2 regions of the Azovibrio sp. genome follow, and region 1 is predicted to be linked to the other one. Evidence: riboswitches for the same ligand, from Rfam matches in the RefSeq annotation. Region 1 holds a riboswitch; the other holds the start of a gene.

Region 1 (16,060 bases):
CTTCCAGCTTTTTCTTCTGGCGGCCAAGCTGCCAGCGGTCCCGCAGTACGGCCGGGGTACTCATCAGGCCGAGGATCAGGGCGCCCAGCGCCAGACTGGCCAGCAACACCAGGGCCAGCGAGCTTTCGAAGCTCCAGAAAAAGAGATTGACCACCACCGGGCTGTTGTTCTGCAGGGCAAAGGCCCCGGCGGCGATGGCGAAAGCGATGGCGAGCAGCGTCAGGAGTTGCATGGAATGCCTTTGAATGTTCTGCACACCTGCACACCTTAACGGGGCCTTCCCCTCAGGGCAAGGCATCTTGGAAAAAAGATGGGCGGATGCCGGCCCGACGCCGGAGGTAGTGGGCTCAGTCGGGCTCAGTCGGGCTCAGTCGGGCTCAGTCGCCCCGGACCATGGCCCGCAGCCGCGCCACCCGTTCCTCGGCAGGCGGGTGGGTGGAGAACAGATTGCTGAGGCCGCCACCGGAAAGCGGGTTCATGATCATCATCTGGGCCGTTTCCGGGTGGGCCTCGGCGGAAGCCATGGGAATGTTCCGGGCATAGGCATTGATCTTTTCGAGGGCATCGGCCAGGGCGCCGGGGTCGCCGCTGATCTCGGCGCCGCCCCGGTCGGCCTCGTATTCCCGGGCCCGGGAGATGGCCATCTGGATCACCGTGGCGGCAAGCGGGGCCAGAATCATCACCAGGATGCCGGCAATGGGATTGGTTGGACGCCCGTCTGGATCCCGGCTGCCAAAGAACATGGCGAAGTTGGCGAGCATCGAGATGGCGCCGGCCATGGTGGCGGAAATGGTGGAGATCAGGATGTCCCGGTTTTTCACATGGCTCAGTTCGTGGGCCATCACGCCCCGGAGTTCCCGCGCCGAAAGCAGGCGCAGGATGCCGGTGGTGGCGGCGACCGCGGCATGTTCCGGATTGCGGCCGGTGGCAAAGGCGTTGGGCTGGGCCTCGTCGATGATGTACACCCTGGGCATCGGGAGTCCGGCCTTCCGGGCCAGTTCCCGCACCATGTCGTAGAACTGGGGCGCCGAGTATTCATCCACCTCCCGGGCGTTGTACATCTTCAATACCAGCTTGTCCGAGAACCAGTAGGAAAAGAAGTTCATGGCGCCGCCTAGCACCAGGGCGATGAGCATGCCCTGGGCGCCGCCGATGTAGGCGCCAATGGCACCGAAGAGCGCCATGATGCCGGCCATGAGCAGGGCTGTCTTGAACCAGTTGAACATGGAAACCTCCTTGAGGCTGCAGTGGAATCGGGCTATTAGATAGGCCTGAAAGTTTCGAATTCAAGCGGGGTCGCCGAAGCGTTCGTTCGCTTTTATCGAATTCCCCGCCAGGAACTGGGCGGCCTGAAGGCGCTTGCCGCCGGCTTTTTGGAGTTCCGTCAGGCACAAGGCGCCCATGCCGCAGGCAACGGTGATGCCCTGTCCATCCACGGCCAGGATGGTGCCGGGCCGCCCCTGGCCTGCGACGGGATGGGCTTGCCATATTTTGATGGGACTGCCCTGCAGGCGGGTCTGGGCGGCGGGGAAGGGGTTGAAGGCGCGGATGTGGCGGTCCAGCTCGGTGGCGCTGCGGCTCCAGTCCAGCCAGGCTTCGGCTTTTTCGATCTTGGCGGCGTAGGTGACGCCGGCTTCGGGCTGGGTTTCCGGGACCAAGGGGAGACGCGGCAGGGTATCCACCATGAGCTGGGCGCCCAGTCGGGCGAGCCGGTCGTGCAGGCTGGCCGCAGTGTCCTGGGGGCCGATGGGGGTGCGGACCCGGGCCAGTACCGGGCCGGTATCCAGCCCGGCTTCCATCTGCATGATGCAGACTCCGGACTCGGCATCCCCGGCCTGGATGGCCCGCTGGATGGGGGCGGCGCCGCGCCAGCGGGGCAGGAGCGAGGCATGGATGTTGAGGCAGCCCAGACGGGGCATGTCCAGCACTTCCTGGGGCAGGATCAGGCCGTAGGCGGCGACGATCATGGCCTCGGCTTGCACGGCGGCGATCTTTTCCCGGGCCCCGGCATCCTTTTTCAGGGACAGGGGCTGGAAGACTTCCAGGTTGTGCTGCAGGGCCAGTCGCTTGACGGCGGAGGCCTGGAGCTGCATGCCCCGGCCCGCCGGGCGGTCCGGCTGAGTCAGCACCAGGGCGATGTCGTGCCCGGCATCGAGCAGGGCGGCCAGGGCGGTGGCGGCGAATTCCGGGGTGCCGGCAAAGATCAGTTTCATGCGGTGATCCGGGCCTGCTTGGCCAGCTTGTTCTTGATCCGCATCTGCTTGAGTTGCGACAGGTGATCCACGAAAACCTTGCCCTGCAGGTGATCCAGTTCATGCTGGATGCAGACCGCCAGCAGGCCATCGGCGCTGCAGCTGCGGATCTGGTTTTCGAGGTCCAGATATTCCACGGTGACTTCTGCCGCCCGTTCCACCTTGTCATAGATGCCGGGGACGGAGAGGCAGCCTTCTTCATAGACCTGGACGCCGTCCCGATGGGTGATGCGGGGGTTGATCAGGGCCAGCAACTGGTTTTTCTCTTCCGAGATGTCGATGACCACCACCTGTTTGTGCACATCCACCTGGGTGGCGGCAAGGCCGATGCCGGGGGCTTCGTACATGGTTTCGGCCAGGTCGGCGACCAGCCTGCGTATACCGTCGTCAATTTTTTCGACAGGGGTGGCGACTTTCTTGAGACGGGCATCGGGAAAGCGCAAAATGGGAAGTAGGGCCATGGGGAAAGCTTGCTCGGTTAAGACATTACAGGCAGAATCTCATGCACTTTCAGGAATTGGAACGGCATGAGCTGTGGGTTTCTCCGACAGATTCCAGCCCGGCATGTTCCACCGGTACACGAGGAAAAACCCATGTCCCGCATTATATCTGCCCTCATTCTGGCTGTGGCTGCTGTCACGGCATTTGCCTCCGAACCTCTCAAGCTGGCAGACAATGCCCCGGATCGCTACATGGTGGTGAAGGGGGATACCCTCTGGGGCATTTCCGGCAAGTTCCTGAAGGAACCCTGGCGCTGGCCTGAAATCTGGCGTCTCAACAAGGACCAGATCAAGAATCCCCATCTGATTTATCCCGGCGATATCGTTTTGCTCGATTACGCCGATGGCCGCCCCCGGCTGCGTCTGGGCAAGCCGCTGCCAGGCAGGTTGTCGCCCAAGGTGCATGAGGAAGTGATCGGGCAGGAAATTCCTGCCATTCCGCCCCAGGCCATCGAGCCCTACATCTCCCAGCCCCTGGTGGTTGATGCCAATGAACTGATCGATGCGCCGCGCATCATCGGCACGGAAGAATCCCGCGTCATCATGGGTAACGGCGATGAGATTTTCGTGCTCGGGGTTCAGGAAGATCACCCCAGGTGGTACATCTACCGCCCCGGCACCCCCCTGAAAGACCCGACCACCCAGGAAGTGCTGGGCTACGAGGCGGTCTATCTGGGCACGGCGCAGATGAAGCAGCCAGGTGAAGTCGCCATCATGGAAATCCTGGGCGCCAGGGAAGAGGTCCTCAAAGGGGATCTGCTGGTGCCCGCCGAGCCGCCCCACCTGAGCGCCTATGTGCCGCGCCGCGCCGAACAGGATATTGTCGGTGAGGTGATGTCGGTTTACGGCGGCGTCAGTGCCGGCGGCCGGAATTCGGTGATCACGATCAATCAGGGCAGCCAGGCCGGGGTCGAAGTGGGGCATGTGCTGGGCATGTTCGGCAAGCGTTCCACCGTGTTCAAGGACAAGGAAGGCCGCAATCAAACCATGGCCCTGCCGGAAGAGCGGTATGGCCTGGTCTTTGTCTTTCGTACCTTCGACCGGGTTGCTTATGCGCTGGTGATGGAAGCTTCCCGCCCGCTGGCGATCGGGGATGCCGTCCGTAATCCCTGATCCGGCCGGGCTGGCCCCCTGGCTGCGGCTGACCCTGATTCCAGGGCTCGGGGGCCAGTCGCAGCGTAAGCTGCTGCAGGCCCTGGGATCGCCGGACGCCATTTTCGATGCCAGTCCCACGGCGCTCCAGGCCGTCATCGGGCAGCGAGCCGAACTTCTGGGAAGCGATGTGGAAGCCGCCCTCGAGGCGGCTTTGCTCTGGGCGGAAGGCAAGGACCATCACATCGTCACCCTGGCCGATCCGGCTTATCCCCCCTTGTTGCTGGAAATAGCCGATCCGCCCTTGCTGCTCTATGTCCGGGGGCGAGTCGACCTGCTGGCGCAGCCGGGCCTGGCCATCGTCGGTAGCCGCAATGCCACGCCGCAGGGGCTTGGATCCGCCGAAGATTTCGCCCGGGTGCTGGCCCAGGCCGGTTTGCCCATCATCAGCGGCCTGGCCCTGGGGATCGATGCGGCGGCCCATCGCGGCGCGCTCGCGGCGGAGGGGCCCACCATCGCCGTCATCGGCACCGGCGCAGATCGCCTCTACCCCGCCCGTAATGAAGCGCTGGCGCACCAGATCGTGAGCAGCGGGGCCATCGTTTCGGAGTTTCCCCTGGGCACGCCGGCGGTGGGGGCCAATTTTCCCCGGCGCAACCGCATCATTTCCGGCCTGGCACGCGGGGTGCTGGTGGTGGAAGCCGCCGTGGAAAGCGGCTCCCTGATCACGGCCCGGCTGGCGGCCGAACAGGGCCGGGAGGTGTTCGCCATTCCTGGTTCCATCCATTCGCCGGTATCCCGGGGTTGTCACCGGCTGATCAAGGAAGGGGCCAAACTGGTGGAGTCGGCCCAGGACATCCTGGAGGAATTGCAGGGCTTTGCGCCGCCCGTCCCCAGTGCGGTGGCGACTCCGGCCGGGAGCCCGGAGGAGGAGCGCGTCCTGCAGGCCATGGGGCATGCGCCATGCTCCCTGGATGAGCTGAGTCAGCGTTCCGGCTTGACGGCGGATGTGCTTCTCGCCATCCTGATGGGGCTGGAACTGGAGGGGCGGGTCGCTGTCCTGCCCGGCAACTGCTACCAGCCATTGCATCTGCGAGCCTGATAATGATCGATATTCTCGTCTACCTCTTTGAAAATTATTCTGATTTTCCTGCCCACCCGGAGGGCGGCTCCCTGGCTCGCAAGCTCTCCGCGGTTGGTTTCGATGAACTGGAAATCGGGGCGGCCCTGGAATGGCTGGCCGTCCTGCGCCAGAGTTCGGCCCCCGCTTTTGTCAGCCAGGGGATGCGCGTGTTCACCGAAGCCGAACAGGAGCAGCTCGAAGAAGGCTGCCTGGATTTTCTGGTCTTCCTGGAGCGGGCCAGGCTGGTCACGGGGCCGGTGCGGGAGCTGATCCTGGATCGGGCCCTGGATCTGCCCGGGCAGTCCGTTTCCCTGGAGCGCTTCAAGGTCATCGTCCTGATGGTCCTGTGGAGCCGCGAACAGGAACTGGACCCGCTGATCGTCGAAGAATTGCTGAGCGATGCGGTGGACCCCGCCGCCTGTCATTAGCCGGGTCTTGCCCAGCGGGCCGGTCTTGCCCCGTCCTGCTTTCCCCCCTTATCATCCACCGCACTTTTTCACGGGCGGCCTAGAGCCGGACCATCTATGGGCAAACAGCTGATCATTGCCGAAAAACCTTCTGTCGCCGCCGATATCGCCAAGGCGCTGGGCGGGCTGACGAAGCATGACGATTACTTTGAAAACGATGAATATGTCGTGTCTTCGGCCATCGGTCATCTGCTGGAACTGGCCTGCCCGGAAGAGTACGAGGTCAAGCGCGGCAAGTGGTCGTTTGCCCACTTGCCGGTGATTCCGCCGCACTTCGCCCTGAAACCCATCGAGAAGACCGAATCCCGCCTGAAGCTGCTCACCCGGCTGATCAAGCGCAAGGATGTGGATGCCCTGATCAACGCCTGCGACGCGGGCCGCGAAGGGGAGCTGATCTTCAATTACATCGTCCAGCATACCAGGACCACCAAGCCGATTCAGCGCCTGTGGCTGCAATCCATGACCCCGCAGGCCATCCGCGACGGCTTCACCCGCCTGCGCAGCGGAGCGGAGATGCGCGGCCTGGCCGATGCCGCCGTGTGCCGCTCCGAATCCGACTGGCTGGTGGGCATCAACGGCACCCGGGCCATGACGGCCTTCAATTCCAAGACCGGCGGCTTCCACCTGACCACCGTGGGCCGGGTCCAGACCCCGACCCTGGCCATCGTCGTCGAGCGGGAAAAGAAGATCCGCGAATTCAAGTCCCGCCCCTACTGGGAAGTGGAGGCGAACTTTGCCGCCAAGGCCGGGGAATACGCCGGCAAATGGTTCGATGAAGGCTTCAAGGGCAAGGAAGACGACGAACACGCCCGCGCCGACCGGATCTGGGACGAGGCCAGGGCCGAAGCCATCCGGGCCGCCTGTGAAGGCAAGACCGGCGAGGTGAGCGAGGAATCCAGGCCGGAAACCCGGCTCTCGCCGCTGCTGTTCGACCTGACCAGCCTGCAGCGGGAAGCCAACGCCCGGTTCGGCTTTTCCGCCAAGAACACCCTGGGCCTGGCCCAGGCCCTCTATGAAAAGCACAAGGTCCTGACCTATCCCCGGACCGATTCCCGCTATCTGCCGGAAGACTACCTGGGCACGGTCCAGGCGACGCTCGCCATGCTCACCGGCGAAGGCGCCGGCAAGGGCCACGACGAAGTGCTGCTGTCCCGCTACGCGCCCTTTGCCCACCAGATCCTGGCGCGCAACTGGGTGATTCCCAACAAGCGCATCTTCAACAACGCCAAGGTCAGCGACCACTTCGCCATCATTCCCACCACCCAGGCCCCGAAGAACCTGTCCGAAGCGGAACAAAAGCTCTATGACTTCGTGGTCAAGCGTTTCCTGGCGGTGTTCTTTCCGGCGGCCGAATCCCTGATCACCACCCGCATCACCCGGGTCGCCAGCCACCCCTTCAAGACCGAGGGCAAGGTGCTCGTCAATCCGGGCTGGCTGGCCGTGTATGGCAAGGAAGGCCAGGAAGGGGAAGAGGGCAACCTGCCCAAGGTGGAAGCCGATGAAAAGGTGGCGGCCGAGGAAGTGCATCTCAAGGCCACCGCAACCCGGCCGCCGCCGCGTTACTCGGAAGCCACCCTGCTCTCCGCCATGGAAGGCGCCGGCAAGATGATGGAGGACGAGGAACTGAAGGCCGCCATGGCCGGGCGCGGCCTCGGGACGCCCGCCACCCGCGCCCAGATCATCGAAAACCTGATTGCCGAGCAGTACATGCTGCGCGAAGGCCGGGAGCTGATCCCCACCGCCAAGGCCTTTTCCTTGCTCACCTTGCTCAACGGCCTGGGAATCCATGAACTGACCGCCCCGGAACTGACCGGCGAGTGGGAGTGGAAGCTGGGCCGCATCGAAAAGGGCGAGATGTCGCGCCAGGAATTCATGCAGGAAATCGCCGAGATGACCCGTCTCATCGTCGAGCGGGCCAAGACCTATGATTCCGACACCATTCCCGGCGACTTCGGCGTCCTGACCGCGCCCTGCCCTGTCTGTGGCGGGGTGGTGCGGGAGACCTACAAGAAATTCCAGTGTTCCAGCTGCGACTTCGGCCTGTGGAAGATCATCGCCAGCCGCCAGTTCGAGCCGGCGGAAATCGACACCCTGCTCACCGAGCGCAGCATCGGCCCCCTGACCGGTTTCCGCAACAAGATGGGCCGTCCCTTCGTGGCCACCATCAAGCTCAACGACAAGAACGAAACCGAGTTCGATTTCGGCCAGGGCAGCGCCTCCGACGAGGCTAACGCCGAACCGGTGGATTTCTCCGGCCAGGAAGCGCTGGGCAAATGTCCCAAGTGCGGCAGTGGCGTCTACGATCACGGCAATGCCTACGTCTGCGAAAAATCCGTGGGTCCGGCCAGGTCCTGTGATTTCCGCTCCGGCAAGGTGATCTTGCTACAGCCCATCGAACCGGCCCAGATGAAGAAACTGCTGCAGGATGGGCGTACCGATCTGCTCAAGGAATTCGTTTCCTCCCGTACCCGGCGCAAGTTCTCCGCCTTCCTGGTGATCGGCCCCGAGGGCAAGGTGGGCTTCGAGTTTGAAAAGCGGGTACCGAAGGCGCCCAAGGCAGCGGGGGCCAGGAAAACCACGGCCGTGAAGAAGGCGGACGAAGAGGCTTGAGTTAACTGAAGCTTGAGTTTACTGAATCAAGGCGGCTCGTTGTGAGCGTGACATGCAGAACGGCAGCCTGAGCTGCCGTTTTTACTCGAGGGGCAGAGTGCCGACCGGCGGGGACTGGCAGACGGCCTGATACAGCACGTCCATGGCCAGGGGCCGGGGGAAGGTGGCCCGCCAGGCCAGCACGACCTTGCGGCTCGGGGCCGGCGCCTTGAAGGGGCGGGTGACAAACAGGGCATCGTTGTCGGGCCAGGCGGCGCAGGCAGAGGCGGGCACCACGGCAATGCCGGCGCCGCTGGCCACCATGTGGCGCATGGTTTCCAGGGAGCTGCCTTCGATGGACTGGTCCAGCTTGCCCGGGCCGTTCAACTGCGGACAGGCGGAAACCACCTGGTCGCGGAAGCAGTTGCCCTGGCCAAGAATCAGCAACTGGCTCGGGTCCAGGGCTTCCTTGGCCACTTCTGCCCGCGCTGCCAGGGGATGCTGGACGGGCAGGGCGACCCGGAAGGGTTCGCTGTAGAGGGGGCGGGTGACGATGCCCGGCTCGGCAAAGGGAGCGGCGACAATGGCCGCATCGAGTTCGCCGCTTTTCAGGGATTCCGCCAGCCGGTGGGTGAAGTTTTCCTGCAGATACAGGGGCATCCGGGGCGCCAGACCGTGCAGGGCTGGAATCAGCCGGGGCAGCAGGTAGGGCGCAATGGTATAGATCACCCCCAGGCGCAGGGGGCCTATCAGCGGGTCCTTGCCGATCTGGGCCAGTTCCTCGACCCGGCCGGCTTCGGTCAGGACCTTTTCGGCCTGGCGACAGATTCTTTCGCCCACCGCAGTGATGCGGATATCTCCGGGCGTGCGTTCGAACAGCATCACTCCTAGCCGTTCCTCCAGTTTCTTTACCGCCACCGAGAGGGTGGGCTGGCTCACATGGCAGCGTTCGGCGGCCTTGCCGAAGTGCTTTTCCCGGGCCAGGGCGACGATGTAGCGGAGTTCGGTGAGGGTCACGGGCACTGGCTCCAGAGCCGTTCCAGATCGGCAGCCTCGAGCCAGCGCCACTGGCCTTCGGGCAGGTCGGCGGGCAGTTCCAGGCCGCCCACGGCAACGCGGGCCAGGGCTTCCACCCGGTTGCCGACCGCAGCCAGCATGCGCTTGACCTGGTGATAGCGGCCTTCGGTGATGGTCAGCAGCAGGGTGTGGCTGTCGATGATCCCGGCGGCCGTGGCGTGGGCCGGGTCCGGATCATCGTTGAGCAGGACGCCGTCGAGCAGGGCCTGGACCTGGGCCTCGTCAAGGGGATGGCGCAGCGTGACCCGGTACACCTTGGGCACCTTGCGCCTGGGGGAGGAGAGGGCGTGGATCAACTGGCCGTCATCGGTCAGGATCAACAGGCCCGTGGTGTCCTCGTCCAGGCGGCCGACGCTCTGGATGTCCCGTTCCACGAACTGGGGCGGCAGCAGGGTGTAGATGCCGGGATGGTGTTTGGGCTTCCTGGAACATTCATAGCCGGCGGGTTTGTTGAACAGGATCACGGCCTTTTCAAAGTAAGGCCATTCCTTGTCATCCACGCAGAACTTGAGGCCGGTGGGGTCGATCTCGGCGAAGGGGTTGTCAATGACTTCCCCATCGATGGAGAAGCGCCCATTGCGTACCAGGTTGCGGCAACCCTTGCGGGTACCGAAGCCTTGCTGTTGTAAAAGGCGGTCGATTTGCATGGCGGGAATGCTAGCACGGGTGACAGGGAGCGGCCAGGGAGGCAAAATCCGCCCCATGAAATTCGAACATCTCGTACAAATCAATGACCCGGTCAATCCCCTCGGGGAAATCCTGAGCCGGGAACAGCTCTGGCAAGGCCTCTGGCACCGGGTGGAAAATCCCGTGGCGTTTCTGCCCGGCCTGGAGTCCTGCCAGATTCTCGAACGCCAGGAATCCAGCCTGCTGCGGGAACTGGATTTCGGTGTGGCGCAGATTCGCGACCGGGTCAGTTTTGCAGTGCGGCAGTGGCTGCGTTTCGATGTCGAGGCGGGAGCGACTCATGCCGGAGGAGCCCTCACCATCCGCCTGGAAGAACCTCAGCCTGATGCCCTGTTCCTGCGTTTTACCTACGAAACCACGCTGAGGGAGGATGGCGACCATGCCGAATACGTCAAATCCGCCTATCGGGAATCGGACCTGGAGACGGTACGACTCATTCGGCTCTTGCTTGCCAAGGGTTCCCTACAATAAATCCCTGATAAATCCTTTATAATCCCGCCACTTCCGAGGAGCGCTGCGAGGTCGCGATGATCCCAGGCTCGGAAACTGCCTTGCTGCTTCGAGGGCAGCCGTTTCAACTGCGCTCACCTTTCCAACCCTGCCGGGCGCAGGGGGCCAGGTGAGCCTTGCATAGCAACTCCCACCCCTCCCCGGTCACAGTTTCCGAGGAGTCTGCTGTGGCTGATGCTGTTACCAAAACTCAAGATCACGTAATCGCCGACCTGGGCCTGGCGGCCTGGGGCCGCAAGGAAATCCGCATCGCCGAAACCGAAATGCCGGGCCTGATGGCGATCCGCGAGGAATACGCCCGGACCCAGCCGCTCAAGGGCGCGCGCATCACCGGCTCGCTGCACATGACGATCCAGACCGCCGTGCTGATCGAGACCTTGACCGCCCTGGGCGCCGAAGTGCGCTGGGCCTCCTGCAACATCTTCTCGACCCAGGATCACGCCGCCGCCGCGATCGCCGCCGACGGCATCCCGGTGTTCGCCGTCAAGGGCGAGTCGCTCGCCGATTACTGGGACTACACCCATCGCATCTTCGAGTGGCCGGACGGCGGTTACTCCAACATGATCCTCGATGACGGCGGCGATGCCACCTTGCTGCTGCATCTGGGCGCCCGCGCCGAGCAAGACCCGTCCGTGATCGCCCAGCCGACCTCGGAAGAAGAGACCCTTCTCTTTGCCGCCATCCGCGCCAGGCTGGCCGCGGACCCGACCTGGTATTCCGTGCGCCTGGCGAAGATCAAGGGCGTCACCGAAGAAACCACTACCGGGGTGCATCGCCTCTACCAGATGCACCAGCGCGGCGAACTCAAGTTCCCCGCCATCAACGTCAATGACTCGGTCACCAAGTCCAAGTTTGACAACCTCTATGGCTGCCGCGAGTCGCTGGTGGATGGCATCAAGCGCGCCACCGACGTCATGATCGCCGGCAAGATCGCCGTGGTCGCCGGCTACGGTGACGTCGGCAAGGGCTCCGCCCAGGCCCTGCGCGCCCTCTCGGCCCAGGTCTGGGTCACCGAGATCGACCCGATCTGCGCCCTGCAGGCCGCCATGGAAGGCTACCGCGTCGTCACCATGGAATACGCCGCCGACAAGGCCGACATCTTTGTCACCTGCACCGGCAACTACCATGTCATCACCCATGACCACCTGGCCGCCATGAAGAACAACGCCATCGTCTGCAACATCGGCCACTTCGACAACGAGATCGACGTCGCCTCCCTCGAACAATATCAGTGGGAAGAGATCAAGCCCCAGGTGGATCACGTCATCTTTCCCTCCGGCCGCCGCATCATCCTGCTGGCCAAGGGGCGCCTGGTGAATCTGGGCTGCGGCACCGGCCATCCGTCCTACGTCATGTCGTCTTCGTTTGCCAACCAGACCATCGCCCAGATCGAGCTGTTTACCCGCGCCGCCGACTACCCGGTGGGCGTGTATACCCTGCCCAAGCATCTCGACGAAAAGGTGGCGCGACTGCAACTGAAGAAGCTCAACGCCCAACTGTCGGTGCTCACGGAGCAGCAGGCAGCCTACATCGGCGTCCCCGTGGCCGGCCCCTACAAGGCCGATCACTACCGTTACTGATTTTCACCGGGGGCCGGGTTTTCCGGCCTTGTTGCTCATGTCGATGAATTCCTTTCATAGCCGCAAGCCCCGGCCTGCACCGGCAGTTCAGGAAAAGGCGCGACCGGAACGCCATGGCCTGCGCCTCGACCAGCTCCTGGTCGAGCAGGGTCTGGCCGCCTCGCGCACCCTGGCGCAGCGGCTGATCGCGGCAGGGCAGGTGGCGTGCGAGGGCGAGGTGCTGCTGAAACCCTCGCAGCTCCTGCCTGCCGATGCCCGCCTGGAAGTGGCCGCCGCGGCGGACGACTCCTATGTCTCCCGCGGCGCCATCAAGCTAGCCGCGGCCCTGCGCCAGAGCGGCGTGAATCCCAAGGGCTGGGTCTGCCTCGATGTCGGCCAATCCACCGGCGGGTTCACCGACTGCCTGCTCCAGGCCGGGGCGGCGCGGGTGGTGGGCGTCGATGTGGGCCACGCTCAGCTCCATCCCCGGCTCGCGGCCGATCCCCGCGTCACCGCCTTCGAAGGCATCAACTGCCGCACTCTCGAGGCAGCCGACCTGGGGGAGGCCATGCCCGCCCAGGGCTTTGACCTGATCGTGGCAGACGTAAGCTTCATTTCGCTCACCCTGATCCTGCCCCGGCTGCCGGCTCTCCTGGCGCCGACAGGGCAGATGCTGCTCTTGGTGAAGCCTCAGTTCGAGGTGGGGCCGGGGGGCGTCGGCAAGGGCGGCATCGTCCGCGACCCCGCCCTTTATGCCGCAGTGGAACGAAAGCTGCGCCAGTGTTGCGCCGACAACGGTCTTACGGTGCAAGGCTGGTTCGAAAGCCCCATCACCGGCGCCGACGGCAACCGCGAATTTTTCATCTGGGCTCGACATGCACACTGAACTCTCCATCGAATTTTTCCCGCCCCAGACTCCCGAGGGGGCGGCCCGGCTCAAGGCCGAACGGGCCAAGCTGGCAGAGCTGAACCCGGTCTTTTTCTCCGTGACCTATGGCGCCGGCGGCTCCACCCAGGCGCGCACCTTCGCCACGGTCAAGGAAATTGCCGCAGAAGGGTATGAGGCGGCGCCGCATCTCTCTTGCATCGGTTCGAGCAAGGCGGGCATGCGCGACATCCTGGCCTATTTCAAGGCCGAAGGGATCCAGCGCATCGTCGCCCTGCGCGGCGACCTGCCTTCCGGCATGGCCGATCCGGGCGAATTGCGTTACGCCAACGAACTGGTGGAATTCATCCGCGCCGAAACCGGCGACTGGTTCCATCTGGAAGTGGCGGCCTACCCGGAATGGCATCCCCAGGCCAGGAGCCCCCGGGACGACCTGCAGAATTTCGCGCGCAAGGTGAAGGCCGGGGCCAATTCGGCCATCACCCAGTATTTCTACAACGCCGACGCCTATTTCCATTTCGTGGATGAGGCCCGGGCCCTGGGGGTGGAGATTCCCATCGTCCCCGGCATCATGCCCATCGGCAGTTTTTCCAAGCTGGCCCGCTTCTCGGATGCCTGCGGCGCCGACATCCCCCGCTGGATGCGCAAGAAGTTCGAGAGCTACGGGGATGACGCGGACTCCATCCGCGCCTTCGGCCTGGACGTGGTCACCGAGCTGTGCCAGCGCCTGCTGGCCGGCGGCGCCCCGGGCCTGCATTTCTACTCCATGAACCAGGCCGGGCTGACCACTGAAATCTGGCGGCGTCTGCAAGGCTGATGTCGTGAGCTTCAACCCCATCCCGGATGCGGCCCCCGAGGAACTGGAAGACATCTTTCGGACCCTGGTGGACAACGCCTTCACGGCCATCTACATCATCCAGGATTGGCGTTTTGCCTATGTGAATCCCCGTACGGCCGATCTGCTGGGCTATAGCCGGGCGGAACTGCTGTCCGGGGAAATTCCCCTGGCGCAACTGGTGGCCGAGGAGGACTGGACCCTGGTCCAGACCCGCATGCGCGAGCGGCTGGCGGGGGGCGCTCCGGAGGCCCGCTACCGCTTCCGGGCCCGGCGGCGGGATGGCCGGCTCCTGCCGGTGCAGATCTTCAGCTCCTCCATCAGTTTCCGGGGCCGGCCGGCCCTGCTGGCCAGCCTCATGGATCTCACCGATCTGCTGCAGATGGAACAGCACCTGGCGGAACAGCTCCACTTCATGGAGCAGCTCCTGGATGCCATTCCCAGCCCCATCTTCTACAAGGGCATGGATGGCCGCTACCTGGGCTGCAACCAGGCTTTCGCCGAGACTCTGGGGCAGGACAAGGCCGGCATCGTCGGCCGCAGCGTGTACGACCTGGCCCCGGCGGATCTGGCGGCCCGCTACGCGGCGGCGGACCGGGAGCTGCTGCAGGCGGGTGGCACCCAGAGCTATGAAACCCAGGTCCAGTACGCCGACGGCCGGCGTCGGGACATGCATTTCTACAAGGCGGTGTTCCGCCACCAGGACGGGGAACCCGGCGGCCTGGTGGGGGCCATGCTCGACATCACCCGCCTGAAGCGCAAAGAAGCGGCCCTGGAGCTGGCCGAGCGGGTGTTCGATGCGAGCAGCGAGGGCATCCTGATCACCGATGCCGACGGCCGCATCCTGCGCACCAACCGGGCTTTCTGCGACATGACCGGTTACAGCGAGGCGGAAGCCCTGGGCCAGACGCCCGCCTTCATCAAGTCCGGCCGCCACGACATGGCCTTCTACAGCGCCCTGTGGCAGCAGGTATTCCTGGAGGGCCGCTGGCAGGGGGAAATCTGGAACCGGCGCAAGGACGGGGAGGTCTATCCGGCCTGGCTGTCCATCTCCGCCGCCCGCAACGAGACGGGGCAGATCACCAATTTCATCGGCATCTCCACCGACATCTCGCGGCACAAGGAAGCCGAGGCCCACATCAACCGCCTGGCCTACTTCGACACCCTCACCGGCCTGCCCAACCGGGCCCTGCTCCAGGACCGCCTGGATCAGGCCATCGCCCTGGCCCGGGCCTCCCGCCAGGGGGAGCGGCACGTGGCGGTGATGTTCCTCAATCTGGACCGCCTGAAACACGTCAATGATTCCCTGGGCCATGCCAGTGGCGACCGGGTGATCCAGATCATGGCGGAGCGGCTCACGGGCCTGCTCGGGCCTCAGGTGACCGTGTCCCGCCACGTGGGGGACCAGTTTGCCCTGATCTTCACCGAACTGCCGGGCAGCCGGGCCGCCGCCGCCATGGCCGAGCAGCTGCTGCAGACGGTGCAGGCCCCGGTGGAGCTGGGGGAGCAGCAGTTTTCCCTGACCGCCAGCATCGGCATCAGCCTGTTCCCCGGCGACGGGGAGGATGGCGCCGCCCTGCTGCGCAATGCGGATGCCGCCCTGCACCACGCCAAGCTGGCCAGCCGGGGCAGCTTCCAGTTCTACCGGGACGAGATGAACGCCGCCTCCCTGGAGCGCCTGGTGTTCGAACAAAGCCTGCGCCACGCCCTGGAGCGGGGTGAGCTGGAGCTGTTCTACCAGCCCCAGTTCGAGCTGGAAGGCGGGCAGCTGATCGGCATGGAAGCCCTGTTGCGCTGGCGCCATCCGGACCTGGGCCTGGTGCCGCCGGACCGCTTCATCCCCCTGGCCGAGGAAACCGGCTTGATCGTCCCCATCGGCCGCTGGGTGCTGCAGGAAGCCTGCCGCCAGGCTGCGGCCTGGAGCCGCTTGTTCGCGGCGCCCCTGCGCATGGCGGTGAACCTCTCTGCCACCCAGTTCGTGGCCGAGGACCTGGTGGGTGTGGTGCGCCAGGCCCTGGAGCAGTCGGGCCTGCCCCCGGCCCAGCTGGAGCTGGAACTCACCGAATCCACCCTGATGGGCAATGCCGACCAGGCCACCGCCACCCTGCGGGAACTCAAGGGCCTGGGGGTGCTGCTGGCGGTGGATGATTTCGGCACCGGCTATTCCAGCCTCGCCTACCTGCGCCGCTTCCCCCTGGATACCCTGAAGATCGACCGTTCCTTCGTGCTCGACATGGAGCGGGACGCCAACGCCGGCGCCATCACCCAGGCCGTGGTGGCCCTGGGGCGCAGCCTGGGCCTGATCACCGTGGCCGAAGGGGTGGAGACCCAGGCCCAGGAGGCCATCCTGAAAGCGCTGCACTGTACCGTGGGCCAGGGCTATCTGTTCAGTCGTCCCATCCCCGCGGCCGAGCTGGAAAGCGCCATCGGCGCCGGGCGCTGGCCCCTGCCGGCGCTCCCCTCGCTCCCCTAAGCTGGCTGCC
Region 2 (16,060 bases), on a different contig from region 1:
GGTACTGGGCGCCGCCAGCCTGCTGGAGGTATGCGCCTACCTGCGCGGCGAGGGCGAACTCGGCACAGGCAGTAACCCGGCCCCCAGCAAAAGCCCGGACTATCCCGATCTCGCCGACATCAAAGGCCAGGCCCAGGCCCGGCGGGTGCTGGAAATCGCGGCGGCCGGGGGCCACTCCTTGCTGATGTACGGCCCGCCGGGTAGCGGCAAATCCATGCTCGCCGCCCGTCTGCCCGGCCTGCTGCCGCCCCTGGACGACGCCGCCGCCCGGGAATCCGCCGCCGTACTCTCCCTGGCCGGGCGCTTCGACCCTGGCCGCTTTCGCCAGCGCCCCTATCGCGCCCCCCATGCCACGGCTTCCGCCGTGGCCCTGGTGGGCGGCGGCAGTCCACCGCGCCCCGGCGAAATCAGCCTCGCCAGCCAGGGAGTCCTGTTTCTCGATGAATTGCCGGAATTCGACCGGAAAGTCCTGGAAAGCCTGCGCGATCCCCTCGAACGGGGCGAAATCCATATCGCCCGTGCCGCCCGCCACGCCACCTTTCCCGCCCGCTTCCAGTTCATTGCCGCCATGAACCCCTGCCCTTGCGGCTGGCAGGGCCACCCCAATGGCCGCTGCCGCTGCACCCCGGACCAGATCCGCCGCTACCGCAGCAAGATTTCCGGCCCCATCCTGGACCGGATGGACCTGATCATCGAAGTCCCCGCCCTGCCCCCGGAAATCCTGGCCCAGGGCACCCCCGGGGAGAGCTCCGCCCAGGTGCGAGCCCGGGTCAGCGCGGCCCTGATCCGCCAGCAGGCGCGCCAGGGCAGCGCCAATGCCCGCCTCGGCCCGGCCCAGGCCGACACTCACCTGAGTGCCGAGCCAGATGCCCGGAAGTTGTTGCAGCAGGCCGCCGCCCGGCTCGATCTTTCCGCCCGCGCCTGGCACCGAGTCCTGAAGGTGGCCCGCACCATTGCCGACCTGGCCGGTAGCGAACTGATCCAGAAGCCCCACCTGGCGGAAGCCCTGCAATACCGCCGCCCCTTCACCGAACCCACATGACCTTGCGCCAACCCACCCTGGGGCTGACCGTGCTGCTGGCCGCCCTGGCCACCATCGGTCCCTTCTCCATCGACACCTATCTGCCCGCCTTTCCCCAGATCGGGGCGGCCCTGCAGGTCGACAAACTGGCGATCCAGCAGACCCTGTCCATCTATCTGCTCACCTTCAGCCTGATGACCCTCTGGCATGGCGCCTTGTCGGACAATTTCGGCCGCCGCCCGGTGATTCTCGCCGGAGTCGCCATCTACGGCCTCGCCTCCCTGGGCTGCACCCTGGCCACCAGCATCGAGATGCTCTGGGTCATGCGCGCGCTGCAGGGGCTTTCCGCCGGGGCCGGAATGGTGGTGAGCCGGGCCATGGTGCGGGACCTCTACGCCGGCCCGACGGCGCAGCGGCTGATGTCGCACATCGCCATCATGTTTGCCGTGGCCCCGGCCATCGCCCCCATGATCGGGGGCTGGCTGCTGGGTCTGGCCGGCTGGCGCTCGTCCTTTGCCTTCCTCACCGCCATGGCCCTGCTGCTCTGGGGAGTCTGCTGGCGCCTGCTGCCGGAATCCCTGGCGCCGGAGAAGCGCCAGACCCTCTCTCCCGGCCCTTTGTTCCGGGCCTATCGACGGGTGCTCGGCCACGCCGGCTTCCTTGCCACCAGCATCGGCATCGGCTGCTGCTTCGGAGGCTTCTTCGTGTATGTGCTCTCGGCCCCGGTCTTTCTCATGAAACACCTGCACCTGGGCCCCCTGGATTTTCACTGGCTGTTCGTCCCGGCCATGGCGGGCATGATGGGCGGCTCCTGGCTCTCGAGCCGGGCCGCCGGGCGCTGGAGCACCCGCCGCACCCTGGGCATCGCCTTCGTCCTCATGGCCGTGGCCGCCCTGATCAACCTGCTGGTTTCCACCCTGTTGCCGCCGCTCCTGCTGCCCAGCCTGCTGCCCGTTCCCCTCTACACCCTGGGCATGTCCCTGGCGATGCCCACCTTGACCCTGCGGGCGCTGGATTTTTTTCCGGACAACCGGGGCATGGCCGCTTCCTGCCAGAGCTTTCTGCAGACCATGCTGAGCGCCGGCATCGCCGCCTTCGTCGCTCCGGCGCTGTGGGATAGCCGCCTGGGGCTGGCCCTGGGCATGACCGGCCTGGGCGGATTGGGCGCCCTGCTGATCCTGGCTCATCTGAGAACCCCTGTTTTCCGGCCCCCCTCCCCATGAGATGCTTCGCCTGGATTGCTTCCCTCTTGCTCGCCACCGGTGGCTGCGATGCCATCAATCTCCAGGAAATCCGCCCCGGCGTCACGACGGCGGACGAAGTCCGGGCGCGCATGGGGGAACCCACGGCGGAATTCATTAACCCGGATGGTTCGGTCACCTACGAATATTCCCGCCAGCCCAACGGGGTGGAGTGCCACATGATCACCTTCGGCCCGGACCGGCGGGTCAGTCAGGTCGAGCAGGTCCTGAGCGAAGCCACCTTTGCCCGCATCCGGAATGGCCTGAGCCGGGACGAAGTGCGCCGCCTCATGGGCAAGCCCGCTTCCATCCAGACTTTCGAGAGGCAGCGGGAAGAAGTCTGGGACTGGCGCATCAAGGGCGACATTCCCACGGATGAGTGGCACTTGCACGTCCACTTCGATACCGACAGCGGCCGGGTGGTACGCACGAGCCGGCGACTGGAAATGCGCGGCTAAGCCCGCCATCCGTTCCGGGGCCAAGTCTGCTCCACCTTGATTTCGTATATTTTTCAGCCATTTTCCGCGCACTTTCCGCTTGGCAGGGCGGCTCGCTGTAAGTAAACTCGCGGCTCTGCCGAGGAGCGCTGCGACCCGTTTCCAATGACGGGCCAGGCTCGGCAATGTTCAACGGCGCTCGCAAACCCCAGCGGTTTGTGGCGCCGTCTGCTTTTGCGGCGCCCCGGCCCTGAACCAGATTTCGCCGAGGAAGATCCCATGCAGCCCGACCGCACAGCCGAACTCCAGACCCTCCTGCACCAACGCCTTCTGATCCTGGACGGTGCCATGGGCACCATGATCCAGCGCCACAACCTGCAGGAAGCGGACTACCGGGGCGAGCGCTTCAAGGATCATCCCCACGACCTGAAGGGCAACAACGACCTCTTGCTGCTGACCCGGCCCGACCTCATCCAGGGCATCCACCAGGCTTATCTGGAAGCCGGGGCCGACCTCATCGAAACCTGCACTTTCAACGCCACGGCCATTTCCCAGGCGGATTACAACCTGACGGAAGTGGTCTATGAGCTGAACTTCGAGGGCGCCCGCCTGGCGCGCCAGGTCTGCGACGAATTCAGCGCAAAAGACCCGGCCAAGCCCCGTTTCGTGGCGGGGGTGCTCGGCCCCACCAGCCGCACCGCTTCGATCTCCCCGGACGTAAACGACCCGAGCTACCGCAACGTCAGCTTCGACGCCCTGGTGGCCAGCTATTTCGAGGCCATCACCGGCCTCCTGGAAGGCGGCGCCGACCTGCTGCTGGTGGAAACGGTGTTCGATACCCTGAATGCCAAGGCCGCGCTGTTTGCCATCGAACGCTTCTTCGACAAGGCGGGCCGGCGCTGGCCGGTGATGATCTCCGGCACCATCACCGACGCTTCCGGCCGCACCCTGTCGGGCCAGACCGCCGAGGCCTTCTGGAATTCCCTCTCCCACATCCGCCCTCTCAGCTTCGGCCTCAACTGCGCCCTGGGGGCAAAGGAACTGCGCCAGTATGTGGAGGAACTGTCCCGGGTGTGCGACTGTTTCGTCTCCGCCCACCCCAATGCCGGCCTACCCAATGCCTTCGGCGGCTATGACGAAACCCCGGAGCAACTGGCCGAAGAAATCGCCGACTGGGCCCGGCACGGCTTCGTGAACATCGTCGGCGGCTGCTGCGGCACCACGCCGGAACACATCCTTGCCATCGCCCGGGCGGTGGCCCAGTTCCCGCCCCGGCCCATTCCCATCATCCCCCCGGCCCTGCGCCTTTCCGGCCTGGAGCCCCTCAACGTCGGCCCGGACAGCCTCTTTGTGAATATCGGCGAGCGCACCAATGTCACCGGCTCCAGGGCTTTTGCCCGGATGATCCTGGAGGGACGCCATGACGATGCCCTGGCCGTGGCCCGCCAGCAGGTGGAAAACGGCGCCCAGATCATCGACATCAACATGGACGAGGCGATGCTCGATTCCGTCGCCGCGATGGAAAAATTCCTCAAGCTCGTGGCCTCGGAACCGGACATTGCCCGGGTGCCGATCATGATCGACTCCTCCAAATGGGAAGTCATCGAGGCCGGCCTGAAGTGCATCCAGGGCAAAGGCATCGTCAATTCCATCTCCATGAAGGAAGGCGAAGCCAGGTTCATCGCACAGGCCAGGCTGGCTCGCCGCTACGGTGCCGCGGTGATCGTCATGGCCTTCGACGAACAGGGCCAGGCCGACACCTACGCCCGCAAGACGGAAATCTGCAAGCGCGCCTACGAACTGCTGCTACGCATCGATTTTCCGGCCGAAGACATCATCTTTGATCCGAACATCTTCGCCATCGCCACCGGCATTCCCGAACACGACAACTACGCCGTCGATTTCATCGAATCGGTGCGCTGGATCAAGCAGAACCTGCCCCACGCCCACATTTCCGGCGGCGTTTCCAACGTCTCGTTCTCCTTCCGCGGCAATGATGCGGTGCGCGAAGCCATCCACACGGTATTCCTCTACCACGCCATCCGCGCCGGCATGACCATGGGCATCGTCAACGCCGGCATGCTCGGCGTCTATGACGACCTCGATCCGGAACTGCGCCAGAAGGTGGAGGACGTGGTGCTCAACCGCCATCCCGGGGCCGGCGAAGCCCTGGTGGAATTCGCCCAGACCGTCAAGGAAGGCCGGGCCAGGGACAGCGGCCCGGATCTTTCCTGGCGCGCGCAGTCCGTCGAGAAGCGGCTGGAACATGCGCTGATCAAGGGCATCACCGATTTCGTCGTGGCCGATACCGAGGAAGTGCGCGCCCAGCTCGAAGCCCAGGGCAAGCCGCCCCTGGCCGTGATCGAAGGCCCGCTCATGGCCGGCATGAATCATGTGGGCGACCTGTTTGGTGCCGGCAAGATGTTCCTGCCCCAGGTGGTCAAATCCGCCCGGGTCATGAAGCTCGCCGTCGCCCATCTGCTGCCCTACATCGAAGCGGAAAAATCCCGTACCGGTCTGGGCAGCAAGGGCAAGATCCTGATGGCCACGGTCAAGGGCGATGTGCACGACATCGGCAAGAACATCGTCGGCGTGGTGCTGGGCTGCAATGGCTACGACGTGATCGACCTGGGCGTGATGGTCAGTTGCGACAACATCCTCAAGGCCGCCCGGGAGCATCGGGTCGACATCATCGGCCTCTCCGGCCTGATCACTCCGTCCCTGGAAGAAATGGCCCACGTGGCCAGCGAAATGCAGCGCCTCGGAATGACCCAGCCGCTTTTGATCGGCGGCGCCACCACCAGCCGCGCCCACACCGCCATCAAGATCGCGCCCCATTACCAAGGCGCCGTGGTCTATGTGCCGGACGCCTCCCGCGCCGTGGGGGTAGCCACCAAGCTGCTGTCTGCCGGGCAGCGCGACGGCTACATGGCCGAAATCGCAAGCGACTATGACGCCCTGCGCCAGGAACACGCCGGCCGCAAGGGCGCCACCCTGGTAAGCCTGGAAGAAGCCCGCGCCAACGGTTTCACGTGGAACAACGATTACATTCCCGCCGCCCCGGATCAGCCCGGCCTGCACATGATCCAGTTCGACCTGGCCCAGCTGGCGGAAGTGATCGACTGGAGCCCCTTCTTCCAGAGCTGGGACCTGGCCGGCCGCTTTCCCGCCATCCTCGACAACGAGCTGGTGGGCGAAACCGCCCGCCAGCTCCATGCCGATGCCCAGGCCATGCTGGAGAAGATCATCCGCGAGCAGTGGCTGGAAGCCAGGGGCGTGTACGCACTCTGGCCCGCCGCCCGGGACGGGGACGACCTGGTGTTCTACACCGATGCGCGCCGCAGCGAGGAAAGGGGGCGCTGGCTGGGCCTGCGGCAGCAGCACAAACAGCCGCCGGGCCGGCACAACCTGGCCCTGGCCGACTTCGTGGCCAGCAAGGAAAGCGGCATCCCGGACTGGGCCGGTGCCTTCGCCGTCACCGCCGGCCTCGGCATCGAGCCCCGGGTGGCCGCCTTCGAAGCCGCCCATGACGACTACAGCGCCATCCTGCTGAAGTCCCTGGCCGACCGCCTGGCCGAAGCCGCCGCCGAGTGGCTGCACCGGGAAGTACGTCAGAAAACCTGGGGCTACGCCGCCGATGAAAATCTCGCCAAAGAGGCCCTGCTCGCCGAGGCCTACCAGGGCATCCGCCCCGCCCCCGGCTACCCGGCCTGCCCGGACCACACCGCCAAGCGGGAACTGTTCCGCCTGCTGGACGTGGAACGCCGGATCGGCATGGGGCTCACCGAATCCTGCGCCATGACCCCCGCCGCTTCCGTGGCCGGCTTCTACCTCGCCCATCCCAAAGCGACTTACTTCGCCATCCCCAGGATCGGCGAAGATCAGCTGGCCGACTGGGCCAGGCGCTCGGGAATGGCCATCGACGAAGCCAGACGCTGGCTGGCACCGTTACTCTGAAATGGCCCGGCCTCACGGCTTCTCGAACTCAGCGCCGGTGATGCGCTTGCCCGCCGCGCGGTCGGCTTCGATGAAGCCCCGCCGCCGACCGTCGTGACGTGCGCGTAGCGCCGGTGCGCCGGACGGATCGGGTGGATCGGACGGATCGGGCGGCTGCCTCTGGGGTCGCGCGGGATGCTGTGGTTCAGCGTGGCGCTCGAGGCGGGTTTCGTACCGCCGCGCTACCCCAGCCAACCGTCGTCATCGAGGATGGTGCGCACGGCGGTGAGCTTGACCACGCCCTCACCAAAACTGCCACCCTCCGGATTGAAGACATCGAGACAGAAATACTCGCTGGGCTCGGGCGTGCTGTCGCCGATGATCTCCACCGGGATCACCGCCTGGTTCTCGTCGGGATACAGGTTGAGGGTGCCGCTGACAGCAAGATAGTCGCTGCCGGCCAAGGCAGTGCCATCTCGCGTGACGTAGTCCACGCTCAGTATCTCGTCGGGGTCACTGCGCACGCCGGTGAACTGCAGCAGGAAGTAGGCGTAGCGGGTTCCGCTGCTGCCCTCGACCACCTCCTTTTCGACCTCCTCCGGCCTGGTCGGCGCGCCGGCATAGTTGGCCCGCAGGCTCTGGTCGATCCACTGCTGGTAGGCACTCACCCGCTGCCAGGCGGCGACTTCACCGAAGCTGCTGTTCGTGAGGCGATCAATATCAGGGTCGATGCCGTCACGAGTCAGGCTGGCGATGTAACTGGCGACGCCGGCAATCTCGTTCTGAATGAATGCCGGACCACCACTGTCACCCGGGCCAATCAGACCTTCATCCAGACCCTGGCCTGTGTCATGCCGATACATCAGTTGGCCCAGCGCATCGTGGCTGGAGGTGCCGTTGTCGAAGTCGGCGATCAGTTGCGTTCCGGCTAGCGGTGTCCAAGCCATCCCGGAGCCGAGGTAGCTCTTCAGTGTAGCGGCATCGGCATCGAACCGATTGGCGGCCTTGAGGCGGACCGGACTTTGGGTGTCGGGACTGGTCGCGCCCGTGCTTCCCGTACCTGTTCGGCCATAGCCTGACAACGCGAAGACTTGCCCGACCTCGTCGCTGTCGCGATAGATGTCATAGCGATCGGCCGCCACCGGCGCTGTTTCCGATAGCCAGGCAATTGCCAGGTCATTGTTGCTGTCTGCGTCATAGCCGGGATGCGGCAGTATTTTGGTGGTGCCGAGCGTCTGTGTCCCGCTCCCCGTATCGAAAGTGACGCTGGCAGATCCCGCCCGCCCCTCGAACAGGTGAGCCGACGTCAGGATGGCGCGGCCATCAAACAGCAACGTGCCCGTGCCATAAAAGCCATCGATGCTCACGCGCACAACGCCGTCGTAACCATCACCCGGATAGGTACGGTAGCGGGAATCGGTGGAATAGGCGGTCGTGGTTACCATCGGAGCAAGTTCAGTTGCGAAACAGCGGGTATTGTCTCAAACGCCCGGCTTTCCTGCGATGCTTTTGCCTGTTCGACCTTCAGGATCACGCCCGTCGTCCCGTCGTCCCGTCGTCCCGTCGTCCCGTCGTCCCATCGTCCCATCGTCCCGCATCCCGCATCCGATGCCGGATGACCGGGCCGAGGCACACCAGAGGGATGAACGAGGGTGAGGGTTCTCCAATCCCGAGACATCGAGGCCGGTGACGGCGAGTCAGGGGCAGGAGGCGGGGCGACTGTCTGATTTGTCTGGAGCGCGTACTTTCCGGACAAGGCTGGAGATGCACCGAGCGCAACACATTGCTGTCGCGCTTTTGCTTTCAACCTGAACCAGCAGTTACCCCACCTCTCTCTGCATGATCGTGATGATGGATTTTAAGTCGCCCATGCTCAAGCAAGGTTGGCTCAAACAGCTTGAGGGGCAGAAACTGGCGACACAGGGCTGGATTGGTCGATTGAAATTCACCGGAAATCATCAATCAGGCTGCTCCAGGTCCTCCACCACCACCGCCAGGGCATTGGTGGAAATCAGCACTTCCACCAGGGACAGCACCAGGGAGACCGCGAGGGAAAGAAGACTGATGCCAAACAGCACCTTGCCCGGCATTTCCCCGTGGATGAACAGGGCAAACATGGACAGCGCGCAGAGCAGAAAGCTCAGGACGCCAAAGCCCTGCATGTACTGGATCAGCGCGATGCGCCGCTTGAGGCCGGGAATCTGGCGCCGCACCACCGGGGCATTGCGGACTTCGGACGCATGCAGCTGGCGGATCACCTGGGCCAGCGACAAAAAACGGTTGGTATAGGCCAGCAGCAGCAAGGAGATGGCAGGAAACAGCAGGGCGGGAGTGGTCAGGTCCATGGGGCTTGGCGGGTCAAAAGCAATGCCCGGGATTCTATCCCCATTCAAGCCCGCCTCCCGACCCGAAAAGCATGCGACAATGACCCAGGTTTCCGCCTCAAGTCCTAGCCCCCTGTCCCGCCATGTCATCCCCTTCCGTGTTTTGCAGTGAAAAGCTGGCCCGTCTTGCCGGCGGCTTTGATAGCCATGCCCCGATCCGGGTGCTGGTGGTCGAGGACAGCAAGACCGTGCGCTACCAGTTGCGCGGCTACCTGCAATTGCTGGAAAACGTCACGGTAGTGGAAGCGGAAACTCTGGCCGAAACCCGGGAACTGCTGACCCATACGCCCGAACCCTTCTTCTGTGCCATTCTCGACCTCACCCTGCCGGATGCCTCGGGCAGCGAAGTGGTGGATCTGGTACAGACCTTCAAGGTGCCCAGCATCGTCCTCACTGCCACCCTGGACCCGATGATCCGCCAGGCCGTGCTGGATCGCCGGGTGATCGACTATATGTTCAAGACCGGCGCCGCCGCCATTGAAGATGTGGCCTATCTGGTGGGCCGCCTGCGCCAGAATCGGGAAATGACCGTGCTGGTGGTCGATGATTCAGCCACCTTTCGCATCCACCTGAGCCGCTTGCTGGAGCAGTACCGGTTTCGCATCCTCACCGCCAGCAATGGTCTGGAAGCCCTGGCTCTGTTGCAGGAACACCAGGAAACCGCCTTGGTGCTCACCGACTACTACATGCCGAAGATGGATGGCCTGACTCTGATCCGCCAGATCCGGCGTGACTTCCGCCGCGAAGACCTGGCCATCATCACCCTCTCCGACGCCACCCACCCGGATCTCTCCGCCGCCATGATCAAGGCCGGGGCCAATGACTACCTCAACAAGCATTTCCAGGTGGAAGAGTTCTACTGCCGCATCGTTCAAAATATCAACATGGTGCGCTTCGTGCGGCAATTGCGTGACCTGGCCAACCGGGATTACCTGACCCACCTCTACAACCGCCGCCGCCTGTTCGAAATCGCCGAGCTGCGACTCAGTAGCGCCCGGAAACAGCATGGCCCGATCGCCCTGGCCCTGCTCGACGCCGATCACTTCAAGCGCATCAACGACCACTACGGCCACGCCACCGGCGATCTGGCCTTGAAAAAAATCGCCGACGTCCTGCGCCGCGGCAGCGACAGCCATGACGACCTCGTGGCCCGTTACGGTGGCGAGGAATTCGTCTGCTTCAGTACACTGACTGCCGACGAAACTCCCGCCTGCTACTTCGAAGCCCTGCGCCGCCGCATCGAAGCCATCGACCTGGAAGTGAATGGAGAACGGATTCCCCTCACCGTCAGCATCGGCTACACCACCGATTCCCGGGGCACCCTGAGCGAAATCATCAACCGGGCCGACCAGGCCATGTATCAGGCCAAGGCCGCCGGGCGCAACCGGGTCGTCCATTTCGAGACTCAGGCCAGCTAGCCTGCCGCCACGCCTGCGTCACGAAAAATGCACCGAACCCGCCTACAATGACGGGCTCGAACACAGCACAACAGCTCCGGAGCATCCATGACTTTCAAGGTATTCATCGACGGCCGCCACGGCACCACCGGCCTCAAGATCGACGAGCGGCTCGCCCTGCGCCCCGAAATTGAAATCCTCACCATCCCCGAAACCCAGCGCAAGGACCCGGTGGTGAAGGCCGAATACATCAACAAGGCCGACGTGGTCTTCCTCTGCCTGCCCGATGCGGCATCGAAGGAATCCGTCGCCCTGCTCGCTCCGGACAACGGCCATACCCGTTTCCTCGACGCCTCCACCGCCCACCGCACCCACCCGGACTGGGTCTACGGCCTGCCCGAACTCAACGGCGGCCAGCGCGAGCGCATCAAAAACGCCCGGAAAGTCGCCGTGCCCGGCTGCCACGCCAGCGGCTTCATCATGCTCATGGCCCCGCTGGTGGCGGGCGGCATCGTGCCCCCCGACTACCCGGCCAGCACCTACTCGATCACCGGCTACAGCGGCGGCGGCAAGGAAATGATCGCCAGCTACGAAGAACCGGCCAGCCTGCCGGAAGCCATGAAGAGCCCGCGCTTCTACGCTCTCGGCCTGACCCACAAGCACCTGCCCGAAATGCAGGTTCAAACCGGCCTGGCCTACCCGCCCTTGTTCACCCCCATCGTCGGCAACTTCGCCCAGGGCATGGTGGTCGCCGTCCCCCTGCTGCCGCGCCTGCTCTCCCGGAAGATCACTCCCGCCGACGTGCAGGCCTGTTTCGCCGAACACTACGCCGGCGAAGTCTTCGTCAAGGTCATGCCCCTGGATGCCGCCGCGGTGCTGGATAACGGGTTCCTGCCCGCCACCGCCTGCAACGACACCAACCGGGCGGAAATTTTCGTGTTCGGCCACAGCGAACAGATCCTTTTGGCCGCCCGCTTCGACAACCTGGGCAAGGGCGCCTCCGGTGCCGCGATTCAGTGCATGAACCTCATGCTGGGCGTGGCTGAGACGACGGGGCTGGCGGTTTAAGTCGCCGTACCCCGGAGACAAGCTCCAACCATTGTCCGTGATGGCCTCTGCCTCTTCCGGCTCTTCTTTTCCCGGGAAGAGCCGGAAAGGCATGTGCATTTGTTCCCGCGGATGGGGAAGCGAAATTCTGGCTTGAATTCTGGCTTGAACCGTCCATCCCGCTGGCGAGGCATACCGAACAGTTTCCGAACAGTTTCCCCAGGTTTCGCAAGCAACGGCTGGCGGCCCTGAAGCGCTACGCTGAAAGTCTGTTTCGCAAGACGGCAAGGACCGTTTCGAGTCGTTTTCCAGCCCCTTCAATACAGCAAGAATCCCCGCCGCTCGTCCTCCCACGCCACCTCATCCGGCCGCACCAGGGCTTCGAAGTCGGCCGGGGAGGCCGCGGGATCATCGACCCACTCCCTCAGTAACGGACTGCCATTGATCAGGTCGATCGCCAGCCGGTCGTACTCGTATTCGTAGCCGAAGTCCCGCCACAGGGGGTAGTCGGGCTGCAGGCGGCGCAGGGCCTTGAAGGCCAGGGTTTGCAGGCGCCAGGGTTTGAAGGCCTGGTGGTCATAGCCATCGCAAGGTTCCACGTGAAACTGCACGCCGTTGCAAAGCTTGCCGGCGTGTTTGTGGAAGGTGGGCTCGAACCAGCATTCGCGCAGGCGGCAGCCCTTCAGCCATTCCGGTGCCAGGGCGCGCATTTCAGCAATGACGGCGCGGGCGTCGATGTCCGGGGCGCCGAACAGTTCCAGGGGCCGGGTGGTACCCCGGCCTTCGGACAGCGTCGTGCCTTCGAGCAGTACCGTGCCGGCGTAGGCCCGGGCCATGGCAAGGTTGGGGGCGTTGGGGCTGGGGTTGATCCAGCTGCGCTGCCCCAGGGGCCAGCCATAGCCGGGGGCGGCTTCGGGCTGCCAGCCGGCCAGGGTGACGACCTGGCAATCCACGTCCAGCTTCAGGGTGGCGATGAACCAGCGCGCCAGTTCGCCCAGGGTGAGGCCGTGGCGCATGGGCATGGGGCCGGCGCCCACGAAGCTCTCCCAGCCGGGGCGTAGCCGCAGGCCTTCCACCGGCCGGCCGGCGGGGTTGGGCCGGTCCAGCACCCAGACCGCCTTGCCCTGCCGGGCGGCGGCCTCCAGCACATAGCGCAGGGTAGTGATGAAGGTGTAGATGCGGCAGCCCAGGTCCTGCAGGTCAACGAGCAGCACATCGAAGCTGTCCAGCATGGCATCGGTGGGGCGGCGCACGGCACCGTAGAGGCTGAACACCGGGATACCGTGGCGCGGGTCGCTGTAATCCGGGGATTCCACCATGTTGTCCTGCTTGTCGCCCCTGAGGCCGTGCTGGGGGCCGAAGGCAGCGGTGATGTTCAGGTCGGGCAGGGCCGCCAGGGCATCGAGGCCGTGGGTCAGGTCCCGGCTCACGGAGGCCGGGTGGGCCAGCAGGGCGATGCGTTTTCCCGCCAGGGGGCGGCGCAGATCAGGGTCTTCAAGCAGACGGTCGAGGCCGAATTGGATCATGGTGGGGTCGTCAGGGTCAGGATAAAACCATTGCGATGATGAAAGTCGGGACGCGGTGCCGGGTGGTGCAAGGCCCAGTAGGAGAGCCGGCCATCGGCCAGTTCCAGCACGCTGGTAAGGCCCAGTTGCAGGGCGCCGGCGCCTTCGGCCAGAGCCGCCCCGGGCAGGCGGGCGATCAGTTCCAGGCAGCCGGCAGCCGCTTGCCAGTCCAGGCACGGGGCCGGCAGTTCCAGCCCTTCCCGGCGCTGACGGTAAGCGCCAAAGCCATAGCCCGCCCACTGGCCGGAGGGTGAGAAATTGTATTCCCGATAAGCCCGCGAATCAGCCCGGGCCAGGAACACCTCGAAGCAGCTATGGGCCCAGAGCCGGTCGGCTTCGACGGGATGGGCCCGGTCCGGCAGGCAAAGGCTTGCCAGGTCCCCCGCCAGGCGGTAGTGCAGCTCCAGGCTCCCATCCGGTAGCCCACGGCAGGCTACCGTGAGGGCGCGGATCCCTGGGGCTGGGTAGTCCGGATGGGGAATGAGGGCGACTGAGGTTATCATCATGGCAGCGGGCATTCTAACTTTGTCCGCGCCGCTTTGCCGTCCGTCCCGGCAAAGCGGGATGGCAAACCGATGAAACCGGATACCATGAGACTTTTCATCAGCAAGGAGTCCGACATGAAAACCACCCCCCTTTACGTACTTCCCTTCCTGGGCCTGCTCTCCCTGGCCAGCCTGCCCGCTCTGGCCGAAACCACGGCACCCCCCCTCAGCCTGCGCTGCGGCGGCATCGGTTCCGACGAATCCGCCGCGATGCTGGCCGAAGGCAAGCAGCAATCCCTCACCCTGCTCTTTGTCACCCACGACGGCCATTACATTTCCGATGTGCACACCCGGATCGAAAGCATCAAGGGCGAACCCCTGGCCGAACAAGCCTGCGGGCCGATCGGCCTCGTGCAGGTGACAGCGCCGGGCCGCTACAAGATCAAGGCGGGCCTGGGCGGGCAGCAACAGGAAAAGACCCTCACCCTGAAACCCTCGGGCGGCGCACGCCTGGTGCTGCGCTGGCAAGCTCCCGAGTAAGCCCGGCCCCCTTTTCGGCCGGCTTGACTTTCCTCTCCTGCGTGGAGCCGGTGCATCGCCCGCCCCACGCCCGCCCCACGCCCGCCCAAGCCTGGCCAGGGCCCGGGGACCCTGAAGCCGCCCCCATCCTGCAACCCACCCTGCACCACTGGCCCCCGGCAGGGTTTCTCTGCCACACTTCCACCTTTGCTTTTTCCCCGACCGTTGCATGAATTCCCCTCCCCTGCGCACCCTGCCGGACCGCCTCCGCCAGGCGATCCTGTTCGAACTGCTGGGCGTGTTCCTCATCACGCCCCTGTTCACCCTGGCAAGCGGTGAACCTCTGCTGGAATCCGCCGCCCTGCTGGCGCTCATTTCCCTGGTCGCCAGCCTCTGGAATGCCGCCTACTGCACCGCCTTCGACTGGCTCGAAGGCCGCCTCACGGGCCGCCGGGCCGACCAGCGTCCCCAGGTGCTGCGCCTCGCCCACGCCCTGGGCTTCGAAGGCGGCCTGCTGCTCTTCAGCCTGCCGGTGATCATGGCCTGGACCGGCATGGATTTCTGGACCGTCCTGGTCACCGACATCGGCCTTGCCCTCACCTACGCCGGCTATGCCTACCTGTTCAATCTGGCCTATGACCGGCTGCTTCCCATTCCCTCGAATTCCTGATCATGCTGCCCGATTTCATCCAGCCCCACGCCGACCTGACGTCCCGCAACAGCCTGGCCCTGCCCGCCCAGGCCGAGTTCCTGGCCACCATCACGAGCGCGGAGCAACTGGCGGCAGTCGCCCGCCACCCGGACCTGGCCGGCCGGCGGCGCTTTGCCCTGGGTGGCGGCTCCAACCTGGTACTGACCGGCGACTTTCCCGGGCTGATGCTCTCCATGGCCATCCCCGGCCGGGAACTGGCAGGGGAAGATGCCCAGGCCTGGTATGTGCGGGCCGGAGCGGGAGAAAACTGGCATGACTTCGTGCAATGGACCCTGGCCCGGGGCTGGCCGGGGCTGGAAAACCTCTCCCTGATTCCCGGCAGCGTCGGCGCCGCGCCGATCCAGAACATCGGCGCCTATGGCCTGGAGGTGGGGGAACTCATCGACCATCTGGAAGCGGTGGATCTGCACACCGGCAAGACCACCCGGTTTTCCGCCGCCGACTGCGCCTTTGGCTACCGGGACAGCCTGTTCAAGCGGGAAGGCTGGCACCTCACGGGCCGCTACGCCATCACCCGGATCACCTTCCGCCTGCCCAAGCGCTGGCATCCCCGCACCGCTTACGGCGAAGTCAGCGCCGAACTGGCCCGAAACCGCATTGACAGCCCCTCCCCGCAACAGCTTGCAGCCGCCATCATCACCATCCGCCAGAAGAAACTGCCTGATCCGGCGGCGCTGCCCAACGCCGGCAGCTTCTTCCAGAACCCGGTCGTCAGCGCCGAACTGGCGACGGCCCTCGCCACGGCCCACCCTCATCTGCCCCGCTATCCCCAGGCCGATGGCAGCGTCAAACTGGCCGCCGGCTGGCTGGTCGAACAGGCAGGCTGGAAAGGCCGCAACCTGGGCCCGGTGGGCATGTATGAACATCAGGCCCTGGTGTTGGTCAACCGGGGCGGCGCCAAGAGCCGGGACGTTCAGGCCCTGACCCGGGCCGTGCGCGAAGCCGTACTGGCCCGCTTTGGCGTGAATCTGGTGCCCGAACCGGTTTTTCTTTAAGAAGCAGACCTGATTCCCTGCCAACTTGCCAGAGCATCGTCAGCAGTTTTTCACTGACCCGGCACAGTGCTCACTTTCTGAGGCATCCGGCAGACTCATACGTCGATATTCCGCGCGTACAGGGCGTTGCTTTCGATGAAATTTCGCCGGGGTTCGACCAGTTCGCCCATCAGGGTGGTGAAAATCTGGTCGGCGCCGATGGCGTCGTCGATGTTCACCCTGAGCAGGCGGCGCACGGTGGGGTCCATGGTGGTTTCCCAGAGCTGGCTGGGGTTCATTTCGCCCAGGCCTTTGTAGCGCTGCTTGCTGATGCCCCGTTCC

Evidence for each region. A riboswitch is a leader RNA that binds a small molecule or an ion and turns the genes downstream of it on or off. The one in region 1 is predicted to bind S-adenosylhomocysteine.
Region 2: it holds a riboswitch for S-adenosylhomocysteine, as region 1 does, so the genes downstream of both, metH (methionine synthase) here and ahcY (adenosylhomocysteinase) in region 1, are expected to answer to the same signal.

Annotation. Positions count from the first base shown of each region.
Region 1 covers NZ_JBASOH010000075.1:758-16,817, reverse strand. The annotation lists gene WBH99_RS07710 (LapA family protein) at 1-232, opposite strand, end outside; gene htpX (zinc metalloprotease HtpX) at 378-1,226, opposite strand; gene fmt (methionyl-tRNA formyltransferase) at 1,287-2,213, opposite strand; gene def (peptide deformylase) at 2,210-2,713, opposite strand; gene WBH99_RS07690 (LysM peptidoglycan-binding domain-containing protein) at 2,846-3,865, shown strand; gene dprA (DNA-processing protein DprA) at 3,846-4,946, shown strand; gene WBH99_RS07680 (DUF494 family protein) at 4,949-5,395, shown strand; gene WBH99_RS07675 (DNA topoisomerase III) at 5,492-8,044, shown strand; gene WBH99_RS07670 (hydrogen peroxide-inducible genes activator) at 8,126-9,040, opposite strand; gene WBH99_RS07665 (pseudouridine synthase) at 9,037-9,747, opposite strand; gene WBH99_RS07660 (SRPBCC family protein) at 9,803-10,258, shown strand; S-adenosyl-L-homocysteine riboswitch at 10,288-10,380, shown strand; gene ahcY (adenosylhomocysteinase) at 10,465-11,877, shown strand; gene WBH99_RS07650 (TlyA family RNA methyltransferase) at 11,915-12,742, shown strand; gene metF (methylenetetrahydrofolate reductase [NAD(P)H]) at 12,732-13,559, shown strand; gene WBH99_RS07640 (sensor domain-containing protein) at 13,564-16,050, shown strand.
Region 2 covers NZ_JBASOH010000136.1:66,422-82,481, reverse strand. The annotation lists gene WBH99_RS13810 (YifB family Mg chelatase-like AAA ATPase) at 1-1,042, shown strand, start outside; gene WBH99_RS13805 (multidrug effflux MFS transporter) at 1,039-2,244, shown strand; gene WBH99_RS13800 (hypothetical protein) at 2,241-2,720, shown strand; S-adenosyl-L-homocysteine riboswitch at 2,835-2,907, shown strand; gene metH (methionine synthase) at 2,979-6,656, shown strand; gene WBH99_RS13790 (trypsin-like serine protease) at 6,878-8,080, opposite strand; gene WBH99_RS13785 (DUF2721 domain-containing protein) at 8,594-8,980, opposite strand; gene WBH99_RS13780 (GGDEF domain-containing response regulator) at 9,103-10,437, shown strand; gene argC (N-acetyl-gamma-glutamyl-phosphate reductase) at 10,525-11,484, shown strand; gene WBH99_RS13770 (exo-beta-N-acetylmuramidase NamZ family protein) at 11,781-12,989, opposite strand; gene WBH99_RS13765 (DOMON-like domain-containing protein) at 12,986-13,534, opposite strand; gene WBH99_RS13760 (hypothetical protein) at 13,649-14,053, shown strand; gene WBH99_RS13755 (PACE efflux transporter) at 14,262-14,702, shown strand; gene murB (UDP-N-acetylmuramate dehydrogenase) at 14,705-15,739, shown strand; gene gyrB (DNA topoisomerase (ATP-hydrolyzing) subunit B) at 15,835-16,060, opposite strand, start outside.